Regions from separate parts of the Streptomyces sp. NPDC037203 genome, predicted to be linked through region 2. Evidence: riboswitches for the same ligand, from Rfam matches in the RefSeq annotation. Region 2 holds a riboswitch; each other region holds the start of a gene.
The links. Region 2 has a riboswitch for cobalamin ahead of metE (5-methyltetrahydropteroyltriglutamate--homocysteine S-methyltransferase). Riboswitches for the same ligand answer to the same signal wherever they lie in the genome.
Positions count from the first base shown of each region.

Region 1: another riboswitch for cobalamin. It lies ahead of ACZ7EC_RS22020 (ribonucleoside-diphosphate reductase subunit alpha); the one in region 2 lies ahead of metE (5-methyltetrahydropteroyltriglutamate--homocysteine S-methyltransferase).
Region 3: another riboswitch for cobalamin. It lies ahead of nicT (Nickel transporter NicT); the one in region 2 lies ahead of metE (5-methyltetrahydropteroyltriglutamate--homocysteine S-methyltransferase).

Region 1 is NZ_JBVJUC010000008.1:69,448-76,414, reverse strand. It holds gene nagB (glucosamine-6-phosphate deaminase) at 299-1,084, shown strand; gene ACZ7EC_RS22040 (GntR family transcriptional regulator) at 1,269-2,033, shown strand; gene ACZ7EC_RS22035 (DUF3311 domain-containing protein) at 2,172-2,435, shown strand; gene mctP (monocarboxylate uptake permease MctP) at 2,432-4,060, shown strand; gene ACZ7EC_RS22025 (GNAT family N-acetyltransferase) at 4,142-4,648, shown strand; cobalamin riboswitch at 4,691-4,825, shown strand; gene ACZ7EC_RS22020 (ribonucleoside-diphosphate reductase subunit alpha) at 4,950-6,967, shown strand, end outside.
Region 2 is NZ_JBVJUC010000001.1:779,741-786,707, forward strand. It holds gene ACZ7EC_RS03260 (beta-ketoacyl synthase N-terminal-like domain-containing protein) at 1-1,770, shown strand, start outside; gene ACZ7EC_RS03265 (cytochrome P450) at 1,773-3,059, shown strand; gene ACZ7EC_RS03270 (formyltransferase family protein) at 3,056-3,751, shown strand; cobalamin riboswitch at 4,270-4,467, shown strand; gene metE (5-methyltetrahydropteroyltriglutamate--homocysteine S-methyltransferase) at 4,635-6,953, shown strand.
Region 3 is NZ_JBVJUC010000001.1:196,002-202,968, reverse strand. It holds gene ACZ7EC_RS00945 (PP2C family protein-serine/threonine phosphatase) at 1-861, shown strand, start outside; gene ACZ7EC_RS00940 (PP2C family protein-serine/threonine phosphatase) at 881-2,134, opposite strand; gene ACZ7EC_RS00935 (TetR/AcrR family transcriptional regulator) at 2,237-2,812, opposite strand; gene ACZ7EC_RS00930 (FAD-dependent oxidoreductase) at 2,949-4,184, shown strand; cobalamin riboswitch at 4,343-4,545, shown strand; gene nicT (Nickel transporter NicT) at 4,574-5,665, shown strand; gene ACZ7EC_RS00920 (hypothetical protein) at 5,773-5,982, opposite strand; gene ACZ7EC_RS00915 (GlsB/YeaQ/YmgE family stress response membrane protein) at 6,445-6,708, opposite strand.

The sequences.
Region 1 (6,967 bases), on a different contig from region 2:
GGGAAGGCGGGGCTTGTTCGCTTCGTGCTGTCCGCTCGCGTACCGCGTCGTACGCACCGTTCGGACAGTCGCTTCGATTGTGGACTAGACCATGGGGCATGTCCATGCCCTTACGGGCATACGCGGCCCATGGCACTCGATGCCACGCAGCCTAGCCCGCCGGGGTCGACCATGGGGACGGAAGGCGTCGGAAATTCCGCGGCCCCGCGCACCGAGCCATCGGCGGCGGGGACCCGCTCTGCTAGATTGGTCTAAACCACATAGACGCACGAGCCCTCTCCAGAACGGCAGGTCCAGCGTGGAAGTTGTCATCGTTCCGGACGCCGCGGCGGGTGGCGAGCTGATCGCCGAGGCCATGGCACAGCTGCTGCGCCGCAAGCCCGACGCCCTGCTCGGCGTCGCCACCGGCTCCACCCCGCTGCCCGTCTACCAGGCGCTCGCGGCCAAGGTGCGCTCCGGCGCCGTGGACACCGCGCGGGCCCGGATAGCCCAGCTCGACGAATACGTGGGCCTGCCCGCCGAGCACCCCGAGTCCTACCGCTCGGTACTGCGCCGCGAGGTGCTGGAGCCGCTCGGCATCGCCATGGACTCCTTCCTCGGCCCCGACGGCACGGCCGAGGACGTCCAGGCGGCGTGCGAGGCGTACGACCGCGCGCTCGCCGCGGCCGGCGGGGTGGACCTCCAGCTGCTCGGGATCGGCACCGACGGGCACATCGGGTTCAACGAGCCCTGCTCCTCGCTCGCCTCCCGCACCCGGATCAAGACCCTGACCGAGCAGACCCGCGTGGACAACGCCCGCTTCTTCGACGGCGCGATCGAGCAGGTCCCGCACCACGTCATCACCCAGGGCATCGGCACCATCCTGGAGGCGCGGCACCTGGTGCTGCTCGCGACCGGCGAGGGCAAGGCGGACGCGGTGGCGGCGACCGTGGAGGGGCCGGTGGCGGCCGTGTGCCCGGCCTCGGCGCTCCAGCTGCACCCGCACGCCACGGTCGTCGTGGACGAGGCGGCCGCGTCCAAGCTGAAGCTGGCGGACTACTTCCGGCACACGTACGCGAACAAGCCGCAGTGGCAGGGGATCTAGGGCGCCGGGGCCGGACCCCCCGCCGGGACCCCTGTTGGACTAGACCAGCTCGGGCCCCGGCGGTATACAGGGGGATCACGGAGCGCGCGGGTGGAGTCCTGACGCGGCAGGCCGTGCCACGATGTGAGCCGTGGCCGATGGGGATGTCGGTCGCTTTCGGCATCCGGAGCCGGGAAGGCAGAGCATGAGCACCGACGTCAGCAGTGCGGAGAACGAGGCCGGCACGACCGTCCGTACCGCGCGCGTGCCGAAGTACTACCGCCTGAAGAAGCACCTGCTCGACATGACGCAGACGCAGGCTCCGGGCACGCCGGTCCCGCCGGAGCGCACGCTGGCCGCGGAGTTCGACACCTCCCGCACCACCGTCCGCCAGGCGCTCCAGGAGCTGGTCGTGGAGGGCCGTCTGGAGCGCATCCAGGGCAAGGGCACCTTCGTCGCCAAGCCCAAGGTCTCCCAGGCGCTCCAGCTCACCTCCTACACCGAGGACATGCGCGCCCAGGGCCTGGAGCCGACCTCGCAGCTGCTGGACGTCGGCTACATCACCGCCGACGACCGGCTCGCCGGGCTGCTCGACATCTCCGCCGGCGGGCGCGTGCTGCGCATCGAGCGGCTGCGCATGGCCAACGGCGAGCCCATGGCCATAGAGACCACCCACCTGTCCGCCAAGCGCTTCCCCGCGCTGCGCCGCTCGCTGGTGAAGTACACGTCCCTCTACACCGCGCTCGCCGAGGTGTACGACGTCCATCTCGCCGAGGCCGAGGAGACCATCGAGACCTCGCTGGCCACCCCGCGGGAGGCCGGTCTGCTCGGCACCGACGTCGGACTGCCGATGCTGATGCTCTCCCGGCACTCGCTGGACCGTGAGGGCCTCCCGGTGGAGTGGGTGCGCTCGGTGTACCGGGGCGACCGGTACAAGTTCGTCGCCCGGCTCAAGCGCCCGCTGGACTAGGGCCTCGCGTTCGGAGCGGGCCGGGCCTTCGCCGAATCGATATACCGACCTGCGGACAGGGTCTTCCTCTGCCACGACACCGTCACCTAGATTGCCTGCTCATTACACCGGTGATCTACGAGGGGACGGAGCCGCAGCATGTCTGAAACGCCCGAAGCGAGACCACCGGTGGTGACACCGCTCCGCGTGGTCATCGGCATCTGTCTCGTCGCGCCGTTCGTGGCGATGCTGTGGGTCGGCTCGTACGCGAAGACGGATCCGGCGTTCATCGGGATCCCGTTCTTCTACTGGTACCAGATGGCCTGGGTGCTGATCTCCACCGCCCTCACCATGATCGCGTACAAGCTCTGGCAGCACGACCAGCGCTCCCGCCGTGCCGCGCAGGGGGGTGCCGCGCAGTGAAGACCGGAGTCAACGGCGTCGCGCTCGGCGTCTTCATCTTCTTCTTCCTGGCCGTCACGGTCCTGGGCTTCCTCGCCGCGCGCTGGCGCCGCGCCGAGAACGAGCACACGCTGGACGAATGGGGCCTGGGCGGCCGGTCGTTCGGCACCTGGATCACCTGGTTCCTGCTCGGCGGCGACCTGTACACGGCGTACACCTTCGTGGCCGTACCGGCGGCGGTCTACGCGGCGGGCGCGTCCGGCTTCTTCGCGGTGCCGTACACGATCCTGGTGTACCCGCTGATCTTCACCTTCCTGCCGCGGCTGTGGTCGGTCTCGCACCGCCACGGGTACGTCACCACCTCCGACTTCGTGCGCGGCCGGTTCGGCTCGAAGGGGCTGTCGCTCGCGGTGGCGGTGACCGGCATCCTGGCGACGATGCCGTACATCGCGCTCCAGCTCGTCGGCATCCAGGCGGTGCTGGACGTGATGGGCGTCGGCGGCGGCGACGACACCAACGCGTTCGTGAAGGACCTGCCGCTGCTGATCGCGTTCGCGGTGCTCGCGGCGTACACCTACTCCTCGGGCCTGCGGGCGCCCGCGCTGATCGCCTTCGTCAAGGACGCGCTGATCTACCTCGTGATCCTGGTCGCGATCATCTACATACCGATCAAGCTGGGCGGGTTCGACGACGTCTTCGCCAAGGCGGCCCACGCGTTCAGCCAGGTCAACCCGGCCACCGGCAAGCCGCGCGGGGCGCTCGCGCCGCCGCCCGCCGGGCAGTGGACGTACGCCACGCTGGCGCTCGGTTCCGCGCTCGCGCTGTTCATGTACCCGCACTCGATCACCGCGACGCTCTCCTCCAAGAGCCGCAACGTGATCCGCCGCAACACCACGATCCTGCCGCTGTACTCCCTGATGCTGGGCCTGCTGGCGCTGCTGGGCTTCATGGCGATCGCGGCCGGGGTGAAGGTCACCAACGGGCAGCTGGCGATCCCGCAGCTGTTCGAGGACATGTTCCCGGACTGGTTCACCGGTGTGGCGTTCGCGGCGATCGGCATCGGCGCGCTGGTGCCGGCGGCGATCATGTCGATCGCGGCGGCGAACCTGTTCACCCGCAACATCTACAAGGACTTCATCAAGCCGGACGCCACGCCGAAGCAGGAGGCGCAGGTCTCCAAGTTCGTGTCGCTGCTGGTGAAGGTCGGCGCGCTGGTCTTCGTGCTCGGCATGGACAAGACGGTCGCCATCAACTTCCAGCTGCTCGGCGGCATCTGGATCCTGCAGACCTTCCCGGCCCTGGTCGGCGGCCTGTTCACCCGCTGGTTCCACCGCTGGGCGCTGCTCGCGGGCTGGGCGGTCGGCATGGTCTACGGCACCCTCGCCGCGTACGGTGTCGCCTCCCCCACCCAGAAGCACTTCGGCGGCTCCGCCGACGACATTCCGGGCATCGGCCAGATCGGCTACATCGGCATGACGGCGTTCGTGCTCAACGTCCTCGTCACGGTCGTGCTGACCGTCGTCCTGAAGGCCGTGAAGGCCCCCGAGGGCATCGACGAGACCCGTCCCGAGGACTACACGGCGGACGCGGGCGATCCGGGCGTCCAGGTGGAGCTGCCGCCGGCCACGGCGGGCACCAGCCACTGACCGTCTCCGCACACGACAACCGCCCACGGGCCGCCGGAAAGCACCTGCTCCGGCGGCCCGTTGCCGTGCACACTCGCCTGCATGGACATCCGCATCCGCCCCGCCGACCCGGCCGAGTACGACGAACTCGGCGAGCTCACGGCCGAGGCCTACCTCCTCGACGGCCACCTCGACTTCGGCGAGAGCGACCCGTACCTCCCCGTACTCAAGGACGTGGCCGCGCGAGCCGCCTCCGCCGAGATCCTCGTCGCCGTGCTGGGGGACCGCCTTGCCGGCGGCGTGACCTTCGTCCCCTCGGGCGGCCCCGTCGCCGACATCGCGCGGCCCACGGAGGCCGAGATCCGGGCGCTGGCAGTGCGGCGCGAGGCACGTGGCAGGGGCACCGGCGAAGCCCTCGTGCGCGCCTGTGTCGACCGTGCTCGGGGCACCGCGGGGTGCTCGTCCGTCGTCCTCTCCAGCCAGCGCACCATGCACAGCGCCCACCGGCTCTACGAACGTCTCGGGTTCGTGCGCACGCCCGAGCGGGACTGGAACCCCGCCCCGGAGCTGGACGACGTCACCCTCATCACCTACAAGTTGACGCTCTGACACCAGGGCGACACAACATCTGGGGGTGACACGGCAGCCCGGCACTAGATGTATGCTCATGGTCGCTGTCGTCGCAGGGGAATCCGGTGCGAATCCGGAACTGTCCCGCAACGGTGTACTTGTGCGTATCCGCGCACAGGAGTCAGTCCGAGGACCTGCCGGCAGCGCACCCGGCCCACCGGACCGGGTGCTCTGAGACGTCCGGGCCTCGTGGAGTGGGCCGGTGGACGCGACGCCGTGTGCGCTCGTGGCTGCCCCCTGCCCTCCGCCAGGCCCCGTGCCGAGCGAGGGAGAGCCCCACGTGACCATCGCGCCAGCCGAACCGGCTTCAGCCAAGGGCCTGGAGAACGACGGTCCCGGTGCCGCACTGCTGCGGACCCTGACCGAGCTGACCGGGGACCTCCCCGACGCCGACCCCGGCCGGGTCGCGGCCGCCGCGCTGCGCGGCCGCTCGGCCCACGCCGACGAGGCGGAGCTGCGCGAGCTCGCGACCGAGGCCGCGGCCGGCCTGATCTCCGAGGACCCGGCGTACTCGCGGCTCGCCGCCCGGCTGCTGACCCTCTCCATCCGCGCCGAGGCCGCCTCGCAGGGCGTGACGTCCTTCACCGAGTCGGTCGCCGTCGGGCACCGCGAGGGGCTCATCGCCGACCGGACCGCCGAGTTCGTGCGCGTGCACGCCGCCCGGCTGGACCAGCTCGTCGACCGGGCCGCCGACGACCGCTTCGGCTACTTCGGCCTGCGCACCCTGCACAGCCGCTACCTGCTGCGCCACCCGATCACCCGCCAGGTCATCGAGACACCCCAGCACTTCATGCTGCGCGTCGCCGCCGGCCTCGCCGAGGACGACTCGGCGCGCTCCGTGGACGAGGTGGCCGCGCTGTACCGGCTGATGAGCCGGCTCGACTACCTGCCCTCCTCCCCCACGCTGTTCAACTCCGGCACCCGGCACCCCCAGATGTCGTCCTGCTACCTCCTCGACTCCCCGCTGGACGAGCTGGACTCCATCTACGACCGCTACCACCAGGTCGCCCGGCTCTCCAAGCACGCGGGCGGCATCGGTCTGTCGTACTCCCGTATCCGCGCCCGCGGTTCGCTGATCCGCGGCACCAACGGGCACTCCAACGGCATCGTGCCGTTCCTGAAGACCCTGGACGCCTCGGTGGCCGCGGTGAACCAGGGCGGCCGGCGCAAGGGCGCGGCGGCGGTGTACCTGGAGACCTGGCACTCCGACATCGAGGAGTTCCTGGAGCTGCGGGACAACACCGGTGAGGACGCGCGCCGTACGCACAACCTGAACCTGGCGCACTGGGTGCCGGACGAGTTCATGCGCCGGGTCAACGCCGACGAGCAGTGGTCGCTGTTCTCCCCGGCGGACGTACCCGAGCTGGTGGACCTGTACGGCGCGGAGTTCGACGCCGCCTACCGCGCGGCGGAGCGCAAGGGCCTGGCGAGGAAGACCATGCCGGCCCGTGAGCTGTACGGCCGCATGATGCGCACCCTCGCGCAGACCGGCCAGGGCTGGATGACGTTCAAGGACGCCGCCAACCGCACCGCAAACCAGACCGCCGAGCCGGGCCAGGTCATCCACTCCTCCAACCTCTGCACGGAGATCCTGGAGGTCACCAACGACGGCGAGACGGCCGTCTGCAACCTGGGCTCCGTCAACCTCGGCGCGTTCGTGGCCGACGGTGACATCGACTGGGAGCGGCTCGACGAGACCGTCCGCACGGCCGTCACCTTCCTCGACCGCGTGGTGGACATCAACTTCTACCCGACCGAGCAGGCGGGCCGCTCCAACGCCAGGTGGCGCCCGGTGGGCCTCGGCGCGATGGGCCTCCAGGACGTCTTCTTCAAGCTGCGGCTGCCCTTCGACTCGCCCGAGGCGAAGGCGCTGTCCACCCGGATCGCCGAGCGGATCATGCTCGCCGCGTACGAGGCGTCCGCCGACCTCGCCGAGCGCACCGGCCCGCTGCCGGCCTGGGAGAAGACCCGTACCGCGCGCGGTGTGCTGCACCCCGACCACTACGGCGTCCAGGAGACCTGGCCCGAGCGCTGGGCGGCGCTGCGGACCCGGATCGCGCGGGTGGGCATGCGCAACTCGCTGCTGCTGGCGATCGCGCCGACGGCCACCATCGCCTCCATCGCGGGCGTCTACGAGTGCATCGAGCCGCAGGTGTCCAACCTGTTCAAGCGCGAGACGCTGTCCGGTGAGTTCCTCCAGGTCAACTCCTACCTGGTGCAGGAACTCAAGGAGCTGGGCGTCTGGGACGCGCGCACCCGCGAGGCGCTGCGCGAGTCCAACGGCTCGGTGCAGGGCTT
Region 2 (6,967 bases):
CAGGACTACGATCCGGGCGACGTGGCCGTCATCGGCATCGCGTGCAAGGCGCCCGGTGCCCGCACCAAGGAACAGTTCTGGGACAACCTCCTGCACGGCAGGGAGTCCGTGCGGTTCCTGGAGAAGGACGAGATCAAGGTCGACGAGACCCTGATCAACAACCCGTACTACGTGCGGGCTTGCGGCACACTCGACGGGTACGACGCGTTCGACCCGTCGGTGTTCGGCATCAGCGACCGGATGGCGGCCGCGATGACCCCGGAGAACCGGCTGTTCGTGGAGAGCGCCTGGGAGGCGCTGGAGGACGGCGGGTACGACCCGGACCGGGTACCGGGCGAGGTGGGGATCTACGGCGCCAACAACCCCCAGACCGCGGCGCTTTACGGCACTCCACCGGACCGGGTGTCGGTCGGGCCCGAGGCGATCGAACACGGCCTGGCGTGGTCGCCGGACACCATGACGTCCAACGCGCTGTACTACATCGGGCTGACCGGCGAGGCCGTCACCGTCACCACCGCCTGCGCCGGCTTCCACTACGCGGTGCACCTGGCCTGCCAGTCGCTGCTGCTGGGCCAGACCGACATGGCGATCGCCGGCGGCGCGATGGTCCGGCTGCCGCACCCGCGCGGGCATCTGTGGGAGGAGGGCCGGATCCTGTCGCGGGACGGCCACTGCCGCCCCTTCGACGCGAACGGCACCGGCGCGGCGCTGTCCAGCGGGGTCGTCACCATGCTGCTCAAGCCGCTCGGCCAGGCCGTCGCCGACCGGGACCACGTCTACGCGGTGGTCAAGGGCTCGGCCATCAACAATAACGGGGTCAGCGCGATGGCCTACGGTCTGGCGCAGCCCGAGCGGCTCAGCGCGTGCATCGCGGCCGCCATGCAGGTCGGCGGCGTGACCCCGGACACCGTGTCGATGTACGAGGCCAACGGGCTCGGGCTGCCGATCACCGACCAGCTCGAAGTGCACGCCGTGAACATGGCGTTCGGCAAGCAGACCGGCACCTGCTCGATCGGCGGGGTCAAGGGCAACGTCGGGCACGGCGGGGTGGTGGCGGGCGGCTTCGGCACCATGAAGGCCGCGATGGCGCTGTACCACCGGACGCTGGTACCGACGATCAACCTGACGGACCCCGACCCGGAGATCGACTTCCCCAGCACTCCGTTCGTGCCGCAACTGGAGCCGGCGGACTGGGCACCGCGGGCCGGGGTCCGCCGGGCCGGGATCACCGCGATCGGTGGCGGCGGCTACAACGGGCACCTGGTGCTCGAAGAGGCCCCGGAGCTCGCCGGTCGTGCTCCCGAGGCCGTCGGCAGGCCGCGCCTCGCCACCCTGTCCGCGCTGGACGACGAGGCGCTGGCACGGCAGCGCGCCCGGCTGCGGGACCGGCTGCTGGCCGACCCCGGTCTGCGCCTCGACGACGTGTGCTTCAGCCTCAACCTGGGCCGCAGGGCGATGGACCGCCGGTGGGCGGCCGTGGTGCGCAGCCGCGAGGAGCTGATCGAGGCGCTGTCCGCCGGCTCCGCGGGCGGTCCGGCCGTCGCGACCGCTGCCGCGCCGCAGGTGGACGCGGAGTCCCTGCCGCGGGGCGAGGACGGGATCGTACCGGCTGCCCCGGACGACGACCGGGCGCTGTCCGCGCTCGCCGCCGCCTGGGTGAACGGCCACCGGGTGGACTTCGGCGCGCTCCACCAGGGAGAGGCGAGCCACCGCGTGCCGCTGCCCACCTACCCGTTCCGGCCGCGCCGGTTCTGGCGCACGGAATGGTGACCGTGGGCACCCCGGCAGCGGACACCGCGGGCACTCCGGCACCCGGCACCGTGGACTCCCCGGCACCGGACACCGTGGATCTGGGCGACCCGGACACCTTCGTGGAGCACGACCTCGACGGGTTCTGGCGCACCCTGCGGGACACCGCCCCGGTGCACTGGAACCCCCCGAGGGGCGGCCGTCGCGGGTTCTGGGTGCTCTCCCGCCACGACGACATCATGGCCGCCTACCGGGACGACCTGCATCTCACCTCCGAGCGCGGCAACGTGCTGGTCACGCTGCTGGGCGGCGGTGACGCGGGAGCCGGGCGGATGCTGGCCGTCACCGACGGGCACCGCCACAACGAGCTGCGCAAGATCCTCCAGCGGGTGCTCTCGCCGCGGGTGCTCGGCGAGGTCGCGGCGGCGGTGCGGGCCAACACCCGGCGGCTGATCCGCGAGGCGGTCGAGCGGGGCGGCTGCGACTTCGCCGAGGACATCGCCGGCCGGATCCCGATGACCACGATCTCCAGCCTGCTCGGCGTGCCCGAGCAGGACCGGGACTATCTGCTCACCCTGACCAAGGCGGCGCTGTCGGCCGACAGCGCGGACGCCGACGAGGTCGACTCGGAGATGGCCCGGAACGAGATCCTGCTGTACTTCATGGACATGGTCGAGGAGCGGCGGGCGGCGCCGGGCGACGACGTGATCAGCATGCTGGTGGCAAGCTCGATCGACGGGGTGCCGCTGTCCGACGAGGACATCGTGCTCAACTGCTACAGCCTGATCATCGGCGGCGACGAGACCAGCCGGCTGACGATGATCGACGGCGTGCGCACCCTCGCGCGGCGGCCCGGACAGTGGCGGCGGCTCAAGGACGGCGAGGTCGCCGTCGACACCGCGGTGGACGAGGTGCTGCGCTGGGCGTCCCCGACCCTGCACTTCGGCCGCACCGTGGTCCGCGAGACCGAGGTGCACGGGGTCCGGCTGCGGCCCGGCGAGATCGTCACGCTCTGGCACGCCTCCGGCAACCGGGACGAGCGGGTCTTCGACCGTCCCGGCGAGTTCGACCTCGGCCGCACCCCGAACAAGCACCTGGCCTTCGGCTACGGCCCGCACTTCTGCCTCGGCTCCTACCTGGCCAGGGTGGAGATTGCCGAACTGCTTCTGGCACTACGGGACTTCACCAGCGGCTTCGAGCAGACCGGCGAGGCGCTGCGCATCCGGTCGAACTTCCTGACCGGGTTCTCCACGCTGCCGGTGCGGTTTCGGCCCGACCCCCGCTCGATGAAGGAGGCGGCAACGAAGTGAACATCTACCTTTCGGGACAGGGGGCGTTCGCGGTGCAGGTCGCGGACGCCCTGGAGGAGGAAGGGCACCGGATCGCGGGCGTGGCCGCCCCCCGGCTGCGCAAGGGGCACAGCGACGAGGCGAGCGCGCTGTCCTGGGACCGGCTGCGGGCGTGGGCGTATCCGAGGGGCGTGCCCTGGACGGATTCGGCCGAGCTGCGCGCGCGGCATGTCCCGGACGGGGTGGACCTGATCGTCGCCGCGCACTCGCACGCCTTCATCGGCCGCCAGACGCGTGCCCGTGCCGCCGTCGCGGCCATCGGCTACCACCCCAGTCTGCTGCCGCTGCACCGCGGGCGGGACGCGATCCGGTGGACGATCCGCGACGGCGACAAGGTGACGGGCGGCAGCGTCTACCACCTCACCGAGCGCACCGACGGGGGCCCGATCGCCGCGCAGGAGCACCTGTTCGTGCCGCCGGGCTCGACCGCGGAGTCCCTGTGGCGCGAGCATCTCGCCCCGCTCGGCGTGCGGTTGCTGGTGCGAGTGGTCACCGATCTCGCCAAGGGCCGCCGCATCGAGGTCCCCCAGGACGAGAAGCTGGCGACCTGGGAGCCCGCGATGGGCGCGCCGCCGCTGTTCAAGCCCGAACTGATCGCGCTGCCGGGCTCGGAGACCGTCGACGGCAGCAGGTGGGCGCTCCACGCGCAGTGATCGGCGGACCGCCGCCCGCGTTGCCGACCGGTGACGATCCGGTCGCGGGCTGCCCGAGCGGGGGCCGGGGAGGAGACGGCGGCGACGAGGCGCGCGCCGGGGTCGAAGCGTCGGCCGGGAGCGGGCGAGGCCGGGGGCCGAGGACCGGACGAAGCCAACGGCCAGGAACCGGACGAAGCCAACGGCCGAGGACCCGGCGAAACCGGCGGCCAGGGCCCGGAACTGCGCGCTCGCCTTGGCCGTCGACACGTACGGCGACCGGCGGTGTTTCTGCGCGGTGCGCACGCGGACGGTTCGGGCGGCCGCGGGAAGTCAAGGGCGGGAAGCGCGTGTGCGGCGCTTCCCGCCTCGCCGTACACCGGCACCTCGGCCGCGATCCCCCGGCGTGTGCCGCCGCACCGCGGGGCACAGAGCCCGGCGGACGAGAGCCGACCCGGCCTCGAATCTGTCTCGAATCGGCATCCGGATGCCGGACGTGATCCACCACGCGCGCTCTGCGCCCCGTAGGGTGGCCGGTGCAGCTGGTTCGCCCCGTCCGCCAGGCGGGAGCGTCGCAAGAGGGAACCCGGTGGGAATCCGGGACTGCCCCGCAGCGGTGAGCGGGAACGACCGCCGTCATACGCACTGGACCCGGTGAACAGGGTCTGGGAAGCGACGGCCAGTAGGTGTCCTCGTGTCCTGAGGACGTGCCCGCGAGTCCGAAGACCTGCCATCTGCCCGTGCGCGGGACGTCCCGTGCGCGGACATCCCGGTGACCTCGAGGGCGGGTCGGCGAACATGACCGAGCGGACGGCCGCGCTGCCGTGCCGTACGGTCCGTCACCCCTTCGCGCTCTCGTCCCGCCGTCGGGATCTCAGGGATTCATCTCGCGAAGGAGATCTCCGTGACCACCGAGTCCGCGACCGCGGCAGCACGGGCCACCGTGTACGGCTACCCCCGCCAGGGGGCCGGCCGGGAACTGAAGAAGGCGATCGAAGGCTACTGGAAGGGCCGCGTCACCGCCGCCGAACTGCGCTCCACCGCAACCGGGTTGCGGGCCACCGCCTGGCGCCGGCTCGCCGCGGCCGGCCTGCACGAGGTGCCGACCGGCGACTTCTCGTACTACGACCACGTCCTGGACACCACCGTCATGGTCGGCGCGATCCCCGACCGGCACCGGGCGGCCGTCGCCGCCGACCCGCTGGACGGATACTTCGCGATGGCGCGCGGCACCCAGGAGGTGGCGCCGCTGGAGATGACCAAGTGGTTCGACACCAACTACCACTATCTGGTGCCCGAGTTGGGTCCGGACACGGTCTTCGCGGCCGACTCCGGCAAGCAGGTCGCCGAGCTGACCGAGGCCCTCGCCCTCGGGGCGGCGGCCCGTCCCGTCCTGGTGGGCCCGGTGACCTATCTGCTGCTGGCCAAGCCCGCGCCCGGCGTCCCCGCGGACTTCGAGCCGCTGACCCTGCTGGACCGGCTGCTGCCGGTGTACGCCGAGGTCCTCGCCGACCTGCGCGCGGCCGGCGCCGACTGGGTGCAGCTCGACGAGCCCGCCCTCGTACAGGACCGCACCCCGGCGGAGCTGAACGCCGCCGAGCGCGCCTACCGCGACCTCGGCGCCCTCACCGACCGGCCGAAGCTGCTGGTCGCGTCCTACTTCGACCGGCTCGGCGAGGCCCTTCCGGTGCTCGCGAAGGCGCCGGTGGAGGGCCTGGCCCTGGACTTCACCGGGGCCGCCGCGCGGAACCTGGACGCGCTGGCCGCCGTCGGCGGGCTGCCCGGCAAACGCCTGGTCGCGGGCGTCGTCGACGGCCGCAACATCTGGGTCGCCGACCTGGAGAAAGCCCTGGCCACCCTCGGCACCCTGCTCGGGCTCGCCGACCGGGTGGACGTCGCGGCCTCCTGCTCCCTGCTGCACGTCCCCCTCGACGCGACCGCCGAGCACGACATCGACCCGCAGATCCGGCGCTGGCTCGCCTTCGCCGAGCAGAAGACGGCGGAGCTCACGACCCTCGCCAAGGGGCTCACGCTCGGCACCGGCGCCATCGCCGCCGAGCTGTCCGCCAACCGGGCCGACCTCGCCGCACGGGCCTCCTCCCGCCTCACCCACGACCCGGCCGTGCGCGCCCGCGCGGCCGCCGTCACCGGGGCCGACGCCCGCCGCTCGCAGCCCTACGCCGAGCGCACCGCCGCCCAGCGGGCCCGGCTCGGGCTGCCCCTGCTGCCCACGACGACGATCGGATCGTTCCCGCAGACCGGTGAACTGCGCGCCGCCCGAGCCGACTTGAGGGCCGGGCGGATCGACACCGCCGGGTACGAGGAGCGCATCCGCGCCGAGATCCGCGAGGTGATCGGCTTCCAGGAGAAGGCGGGACTGGACGTCCTGGTGCACGGCGAGGCCGAGCGCAACGACATGGTGCAGTACTTCGCCGAACAGCTCACCGGCTACGTCGCCACCCGGCACGGCTGGGTCCAGTCGTACGGCACCAGGTACGTCCGGCCGCCGATCCTGGCCGGCGACATCTCGCGCCCCGAGCCGATGACGGTGCGCTGGACGTCGTACGCCCAGTCGCTCACCGACCGCCCGGTCAAGGGGATGCTCACCGGTCCGGTCACCATGCTCGCCTGGTCCTTCGTCCGCGACGACCAGCCCCTCGCCGACACCGCGCGGCAGGTGGCACTCGCCCTGCGGGACGAGGTGAACGACCTGGAGCGGGCGGGGACTTCGGTCATCCAGGTGGACGAGCCCGCGCTGCGCGAGACGCTGCCGCTGCGCGCCGCCGACCGGCCCGGATACCTGGACTGGGCGACCGAGGCGTTCCGGCTGAGCACCTGCGGGGTGCGCCCGGACACCCAGATCCACACCCACATGTGCTACGCGGAGTTCGGCGACATCGTGGGGGCCATCGACGATCTCGACGCCGATGTGATCAGCCTGGAGGCGGCCCGCTCCCGTATGCAGGTCGCCCGCGAGCTGGCCGCCCACGGCTATCCGCGCGAGGCCGGTCCCGGCGTCCACGACATCCACTCCCCGCGCGTCCCGAGCGCCGGGGAGGCAGCCGCCCTGCTGCGCACGGGGCTCAGGGCCATCCCGGCGGAGCGGCTGTGGGTCAACCCCGACTGCGGCCTGAAGACCCGCGGCTGGCCGGAGACCCGCGCCGCCCTGGAGAACCTGGTCGCCGCCGCGCGTACGGTCCGCGCGGAGCTGACCGGGGCCTGACCGTCCGCGGACCG
Region 3 (6,967 bases), 580 kb from region 2:
CAGCAGCGGCGCATGCTGCGCATGCAGGACATCGCGGAGACCACGGTACGTGCCGTACCGCGCCCGCTGCCCGAACGCTGGGCCGGTCTGGAGCAGGCCGGCGTGTATCTCGCCGCGGACGTCGAGGCGCAGGTCGGGGGTGACTTCTACGACGTCCAGCCCGGCCCCTACGGTACCCGTGTCCTCGTCGGCGACGTGCAGGGCAAGGGACTCGGCGCGGTGGAGGCGGCGGCCGCACTGCTCGGCAGCTTCCGCGAGAGCGCTTACCACGAGAACGACCTCCGGACGGTCGCCGAGCGGCTGGAGCTCCGGATACTGCGGCACCGGGTGCACACCGCCGCGGTCGGCCGGGAGGACCTCGACCGGTTCGCCACGGCCGTGCTCGTCGCCTTCTCCAGGGACACACCCGGAACGGTCGATGTCGTCGACTTCGGGCACGAGGCGCCGCTCGCGGTCGGGCCGCACGGGGTACGCGAGCTGCCCGCGGGGGACGGGGTGCCGCTCGGCCTCGGCGATCTCGTCGGCGGGCTGCCGCCGACCCACCGGGTACCGCTCGCGCCGGAGGAGACGCTGCTGCTGGTCACCGACGGGGTGACCGAGGCCCGTGACCGCAAGGGCGAGTTCTACGACCTGTACGGCGATGTCGCCGCCGCGGTCGCCGCCGATCCGGACTGCGCCGCGCCCGGCCCCCTGGTCCGCCGCGTCCGTGACGGCGTGCTCCGGCACAGCGGGCGCCGGCTGGCCGACGACACCACGATCTACGCGGTCCGCCGCCTCCCAAAGACGGCGGAGTGTGCGGGAACGGGCCCGCTGCCGGGAGCGCGGGAGCGGGGCTTCTCCGCGCAGGAGGGGTACTTCTGAGCAGGGGGTGTCGCCCGGACTAGAGCCGTACGACAACGAGGGCGACGTCGTCCCGGCCGCCGCCGGCCACGCCGAGCCGGGCCAGCACGGTGTCGGCCAGCCGCTCGGGCCCGAGACGGCCGCACTCGGCGAGGACATCCCTCAGCCGGTTCAGACCGGTGTCGATGTCCTCGTCGCGGCGCTCGATCAGCCCGTCGGTGTAGAGCACCAGCGTGTCGCCCTGCTTGTACGGGAGGCTGGCCTGCGGGCGGGGCACATGCTGCGGGCGCGCGCCCAGCGGCGGGTCGGTCGCCTGGTCCAGCAGCTCGGTCGTGCCGTCACCCTTCACCAGCACCGGGGGCGGGTGCCCGGCGCTGCTGTAGGTGATCAGCCGGCTCCGCCGGTCCACGATGGTCTTGACCGCGGTCGTGCCCAGGGCGTCGTCGATCGACCGGGCGTACAGCCCCAGCACCTCCAGCGCCTGCGCGGGGCGCGGCAGGGCACGCACGGCCGCCGACAGGGCGCTGCGCAGCATGCCCATGACCGCGGCGGCCTGGAGGCCGTGGCCGATGACGTCGCCCACCGCCAGCGCCAGCTGGTCCGGGGGGATGTCCACGACGTCGTACCAGTCGCCGCACACGTTCAGGGACCCCACCGCCGGCTGGTAGCGCACCACCACGTCCTCGGTGTGATGGGCCAGATCGGGGGTGCGCAGCATGGCCTCCTGCAAGGTGACGGCGACCTCGCGTTCGCGGGTGTGGGCCTGGCGCAGCTCCTCGTTCAGCCGCTGGAGTTCCCGCGCCCGCGCGTACAGCTCCGCCTCCAGCGACTCGGCCGCCGCCGGGCTCCGGGGCACTCGGGCGCCCGCGGGATCGGCGGCCCGGCGGGCCTTGACGAACGCGGTCACGTCCTCGCCCCGGTGGATGATCCACGCCACCTCTCCGTCCGGGCCGCACACCGGGGTGTTCACCGGGGACCACCAGCGCTCCTCGAACATGCCGGGCCGGTGCGGGGCGGGGATGTCGTACTTCTGGAGCGGCATCGTGTCGGATCTGCGGGTGGCCAGCACCCGGTGCAGGGAGGCGTTCATGTTCCGCACGCCGTCGGATTCCGGATCGTCGGGGTTCTCCGGGAACGCCTGGAAGATATGCTGGCCCACCAGGTCGTCCCGTGTGCGGCCGGTGGCCTCCAGATAGGCGCGGTTGACGTCCACGATCACCAGATCCGGGCCCAGCACCAGGCACGGAGTCGGTACGGCCGCGAACAGGGCCGCGTGATCCACTGGTGCCGCCATCTCGCCGCTCCTCGTGCCCGCTGCCGCCGGTGCCCTGCCCCCAACCTAGGCCGCGCTCGCCGCGCCCGCCCGGTCTGCGTCCCCCGCCCGGCCGCCGCCGGGTCAGTCGGCGCGCTCGCCGGTCCAGCCGTCGGCGAGCAGGTCGAAGACCCGGCCGAGGGCGGCGTCGGGGTCGCGGGAGCCGCGGACCAGCACGGGCGCCTCCAGCGCGAAGTGGGCCAGCGCCCGGCAGCCGGGATCGTCGGCGGGCAGCCCGGCGTCCTCGGCGATCGCCGCGGCCAGCGCGTGCTCGTGCCGCAGCCACATCCTGCGGGCGTACTCGCGCAGCGCCGGAGTGGTGTCGACCAGGCGCAGGAAGTCGTCGAACCGGGGGTCGGCGTGGACCCGCCGGGAATGCTCGCCCAGCAGCATCCGGTGCAGGGCCCGCGGTACGGACTGCCCGGCGGGACGCTCGCGGACCGCCGCGACCAGGGCCGCCTCCCGGTCCACGTCCTGGTCGAAGACCAGCGCCTCCTTGCCGTCGGGGAAGTGCTTGAACAGCGTCGTCACGGAGACGTCGGCCGCGTCGGCGATCTCGCGCACCCCGACCTCGTCGTAGCCCCGCTCGGAGAACAGGCGCAGTGCCGCGTCCGCGAGGGCCTGGCGGGTGGCTGCCTTCTTGCGCTCTCGGCGCCCCATCTCGGTCACGCCGACACTCTACCCCGTTCGTGGACTCGATTAGAAAGTTGACCTGTTACGCTTTTTTAGCGGTTGCACCCAGGAGGGTGCTGTCGCGACGCGTTCGCGACCCGCGCCACCCGAGGAAGAGGTCCCGATGACGAACAGCACACCCCGGATCTGCGTGATCGGCGGCGGGCCCGCCGGACTGACCTGTGCCCGCGTCCTGCAAGGGCACGGCATCGAGGTCACCGTGTACGACGCCGACTGCGCCGTGGACTCCCGCGACACCGGCGGCACGCTCGACCTGCACGCCGACTCCGGACAGATCGCCCTCGAGGACGCCGGGCTGCTGGACACCTTCATGGCGGAGGCCCGGCCGGAGGGGCAGGCCAGTACCCGCCGCGACCACCACGGCACGGTGCTGGCGGAGTTCACCCCCCGGCCCGGCGACGTGGCCGCGCCGGAGATCGACCGCGGCCGGCTGCGCCGCATGATCCACGACCACCTGCGGCCCGGCACCGTCCGCTGGGGCCACCGGCTCGTCGGCGTGACCCCGCTCGGCGACGGCCGCCACCGCATGGAGTTCGCGGACGGCACCGGCGCGGAGGCCGACCTGGTGATCGGCGCCGACGGGGCGTGGTCCAAGGTCCGTCCCCTCGTCAGCGACGCCACCCCGCGGCACCTCGGAGTCTGCTTCCTGGACGCCCGGTACGACGAGGTCGACTCGCGCCACCCCGAGGTCGCCGAGATCGTCGGCGCCGGCCACATGTTCGCCAACGACAACGACGGCCGCGCGGTGATCCTCCAGCGCAACGGCGACGGCGTGGTCCGCGGTTACATCGCGTTCCGGGCCGCACCGGACTGGCATGTCGGAGCGGGCGTGGACCTCACCGACCGGGAGAGCGTCCGCGCCCATCTCGTACGGGAGTTCGGGCATTGGTCGCAGGCCATGCGCGCGCTGATCGTCCGCAATGACGGCGACTACGTGCCGCGGGCCTTCTGGGCGCTGCCCGCGCCGCTCACCTGGGAACACGTCCCCGGCGTCACCCTGATCGGCGACGCGGCCCACCTGATGGCGCCCTTCGGCGGCCACGGCGCCAATCTCGCGATGCTGGACGGCGCGGAACTCGCGCACGCCGTCAGCCGCGCGGTCGGCCCCGACCCGGCCGCCACCCTGGACGAGGCCGTCGCCCGCCACGAGTCGGGCATGTTCGCCCGCTCCGGAGATCTGGCCGTGGACTCGAACGAGGCCCTGGTCCAGTTCTTCGCCACCACCGACGAGCCGGACCTGCCGCCGGACCCCGAGCTGGAACACCGGGACTACCTCGCCCGCGCGGAGTCCTACCGGCGTGAACGCGCTCGGCGGGCGGCCGAGCACACCGGCGCCTGAACGCCCGTCCGGCACTCCCGCGCGCGATGAAGGTTGGGCAAAATGTCCGCCTTCGCCGCACCGTCAGGGCGTGCCGGAAGACGGTGTCGATCCAGCGCGAAGATGTGATCTTGGATACCTGAACGACCGTACGGCTGGGCGGCAGTGGGTGGTCGGTCCTACGGTGGGCGGGCCGTGGTGTTCGGGAAGACCGGTGACAACCCTTCGCGGGGTTCAGACCGGAGCGGCCCTCGCCACTGTGATCGGGGAGTATCCGTCCCAGTTGTGCATGGTCACTGTCCGCCGCCCGGCGGACGGGAAGGCCGGGACGGACACGCACACACCCGTAAGCCAGGAGACCGGCCACGGCACTTCACGAAGAGATCCACGAGGTGCTGGAGCGTGACCGTATGACCCTGCCCACAGAGTCGACCCGTTTTCGTTGGCGGCGCGAGGACACCGTCCGTACCGCCGGACTGCTGACGGTGATCGCCGCCCTGCACGTCGTCGCGTTCGGCATCCTGTTCCTGCTGGTCGTACCGGGGCACTACGAGGTCGGATCCAAGGCGTTCGGGATCGGTCTCGGGGTGACCGCGTACACGCTGGGCATGCGGCACGCCTTCGACGCCGATCACATCGCCGCGATCGACAACACCACCCGCAAGCTGATGGCCGACGGCAAGCGGCCGGTGTCGGTCGGCTTCTGGTTCGCGCTCGGCCACTCCAGCGTGGTGGTCGTCCTGGCGGCCCTGGTCGCGGGAGGCGCACAGCTCGCCGGCACCCTGCTCGACGACGACTCCCGCACCCACCAGACCCTCGGTGTCGTCGGCACCACCGTCTCCGGGACCTTCCTCTACCTCATCGCGGCGCTCAACCTCGTGGCGCTCGCCGGCATCCTGCGGGTCTTCCGCGCGATGCGAGCGGGCACGTACGACGAGGCCGCCCTCGAACAGCACCTGGATTCGCGGGGGTTCATGAACCGCTTCCTGGGCCGCGTCACCAAGTCGATCACCCGGCCCGGTCAGATGTTCCCGCTGGGCTTCCTGTTCGGTCTCGGCTTCGACACCGCGACCGAGGTCACCCTGATGGTGATGGCGGGCAGCGGTGCCGCGGCCGGGCTTCCGTGGTACGCGATCCTGTGCCTGCCGCTGCTGTTCGCGGCGGGGATGAGCCTGTTCGACACGCTCGACGGCACCTTCATGAACTTCGCCTACCAGTGGGCGTTCTCCAACCCGGTGCGCAAGGTGTTCTACAACCTCACCATCACCGGCCTGTCCATCGCCGTCGCCTTCCTGATCGGCACCATCGAACTGGTCGGGGTGCTGCACCAGAAGCTCGATCTGAGCGACGCGGTGACCGGCTGGATCGCCGGGCTGGACCTGGACAACGTGGGGTACGTCATCGTCGGCCTGTTCGTGGTCGTGTGGGCGGCGGCGCTGGCGTACTGGCGGCTGGCCAGGGTGGAGCAGAGGTGGGCCGCCCGGCTCGGCGATGGTGGCTGACCACCGTCGGGGTGGGAGCCTCAGCCGCCGCGGACCCCGGTGCCGCCGTTGACGGTGCGCAGAGCCAGCCGGTACCGGCGGCCGGAATGCCCGCGGGGGAGCGGCCGTTACTGAGGGGCGCCCGCCAGTAGGGTCACCCCCACCGACCCGTTGCGGGTCACGCCGTCGAGCGTGCCGGGCGAGTTCGCGCACCGCAGGCCGACATCGCCGTCGACCGTCCCGGCGGCCACGCCACGCGCCGCCAGGCCGACCGCGCGGACGGACCCGCCACGGGCCACCAGGCGCTGGCGGGCCCCCTCCGTGCTCGAGTCCTGCACGGTGTCATCACCGTTGACGGTGCTCAGGCCCAACTCCCCCCTCACACCGGTCACATCGGTCCCCGCTTCGTGGGCCCGCACGGTGAGCTGACGCCGGTGGGCACGTGGACGAGCGGCATCCCGCTGCAGCCGTCCCCGGCCAGGTTGTCGCCCTGAGCGGTGATGACGAGAAGCGGCAGCAGCGTGCACCCGGCCCACGTGGGACGGCCGGTGCGACGGGACGTGCGCCCGGAACCCGGACGGTTCGGTCGGCTCCATGAAGACGTCATGGGATGCGGGGCACCCGCCAGGACCGGGTGCCGCGCACATGGGGCCGACCGTGCCGCCGGGCCCGCTGCCCCGCGCCGGCCCGCTGATCCCGCCGGGACGACCTTGGGCACCTGCACGGGGACCCGCCGCACGAAGACCACCCGCTCACACAAAAGAGGCGGCCCCCGCGGGGGCCGCCTCCTGCACGCGCGGTCAGCGCGAGCGTCCCGTCAGCACGCGGTAGAGCAGCAGTACGATCACGGAACCCACGATCGCGGCGATCCAGGTCGAGAGGCTGAAGAAGCCGTTGATCGAGTGGACGCCGAAGATCACCTTGCCCAGCCAGCCGCCGAGCAGCCCGCCCACGATGCCGATCAGCATCGTCACCAGGCAGCCGCCCGGGTCCTTGCCGGGGGTCAGTGCCTTCGCGATGGCGCCCGCGATGAGGCCGATCAGGATCCAGGCGATGATGCCCACGAGGTTCGTTCCTTCCGTTGCGCTGCGGCGCCCCAGGGCCGGGGCTCCCACGTACTCCCGCATATCCCGCATGGCCCGGCCTATGCAGGGCCGTTTCAGCGCCGGGTGCGGGGAGACTCCTCACACTGCCCCCACAAGCGCGGACGCCCCGGAGAGTGGTTCCCATGCGACCTGCACCCGGATGCCGGCCAAAACCCCCGCACGAGCACGTCACGTGCCGTACGCGGGGAGCCCGCGGCGGCGCAGACCACGTGTGCCC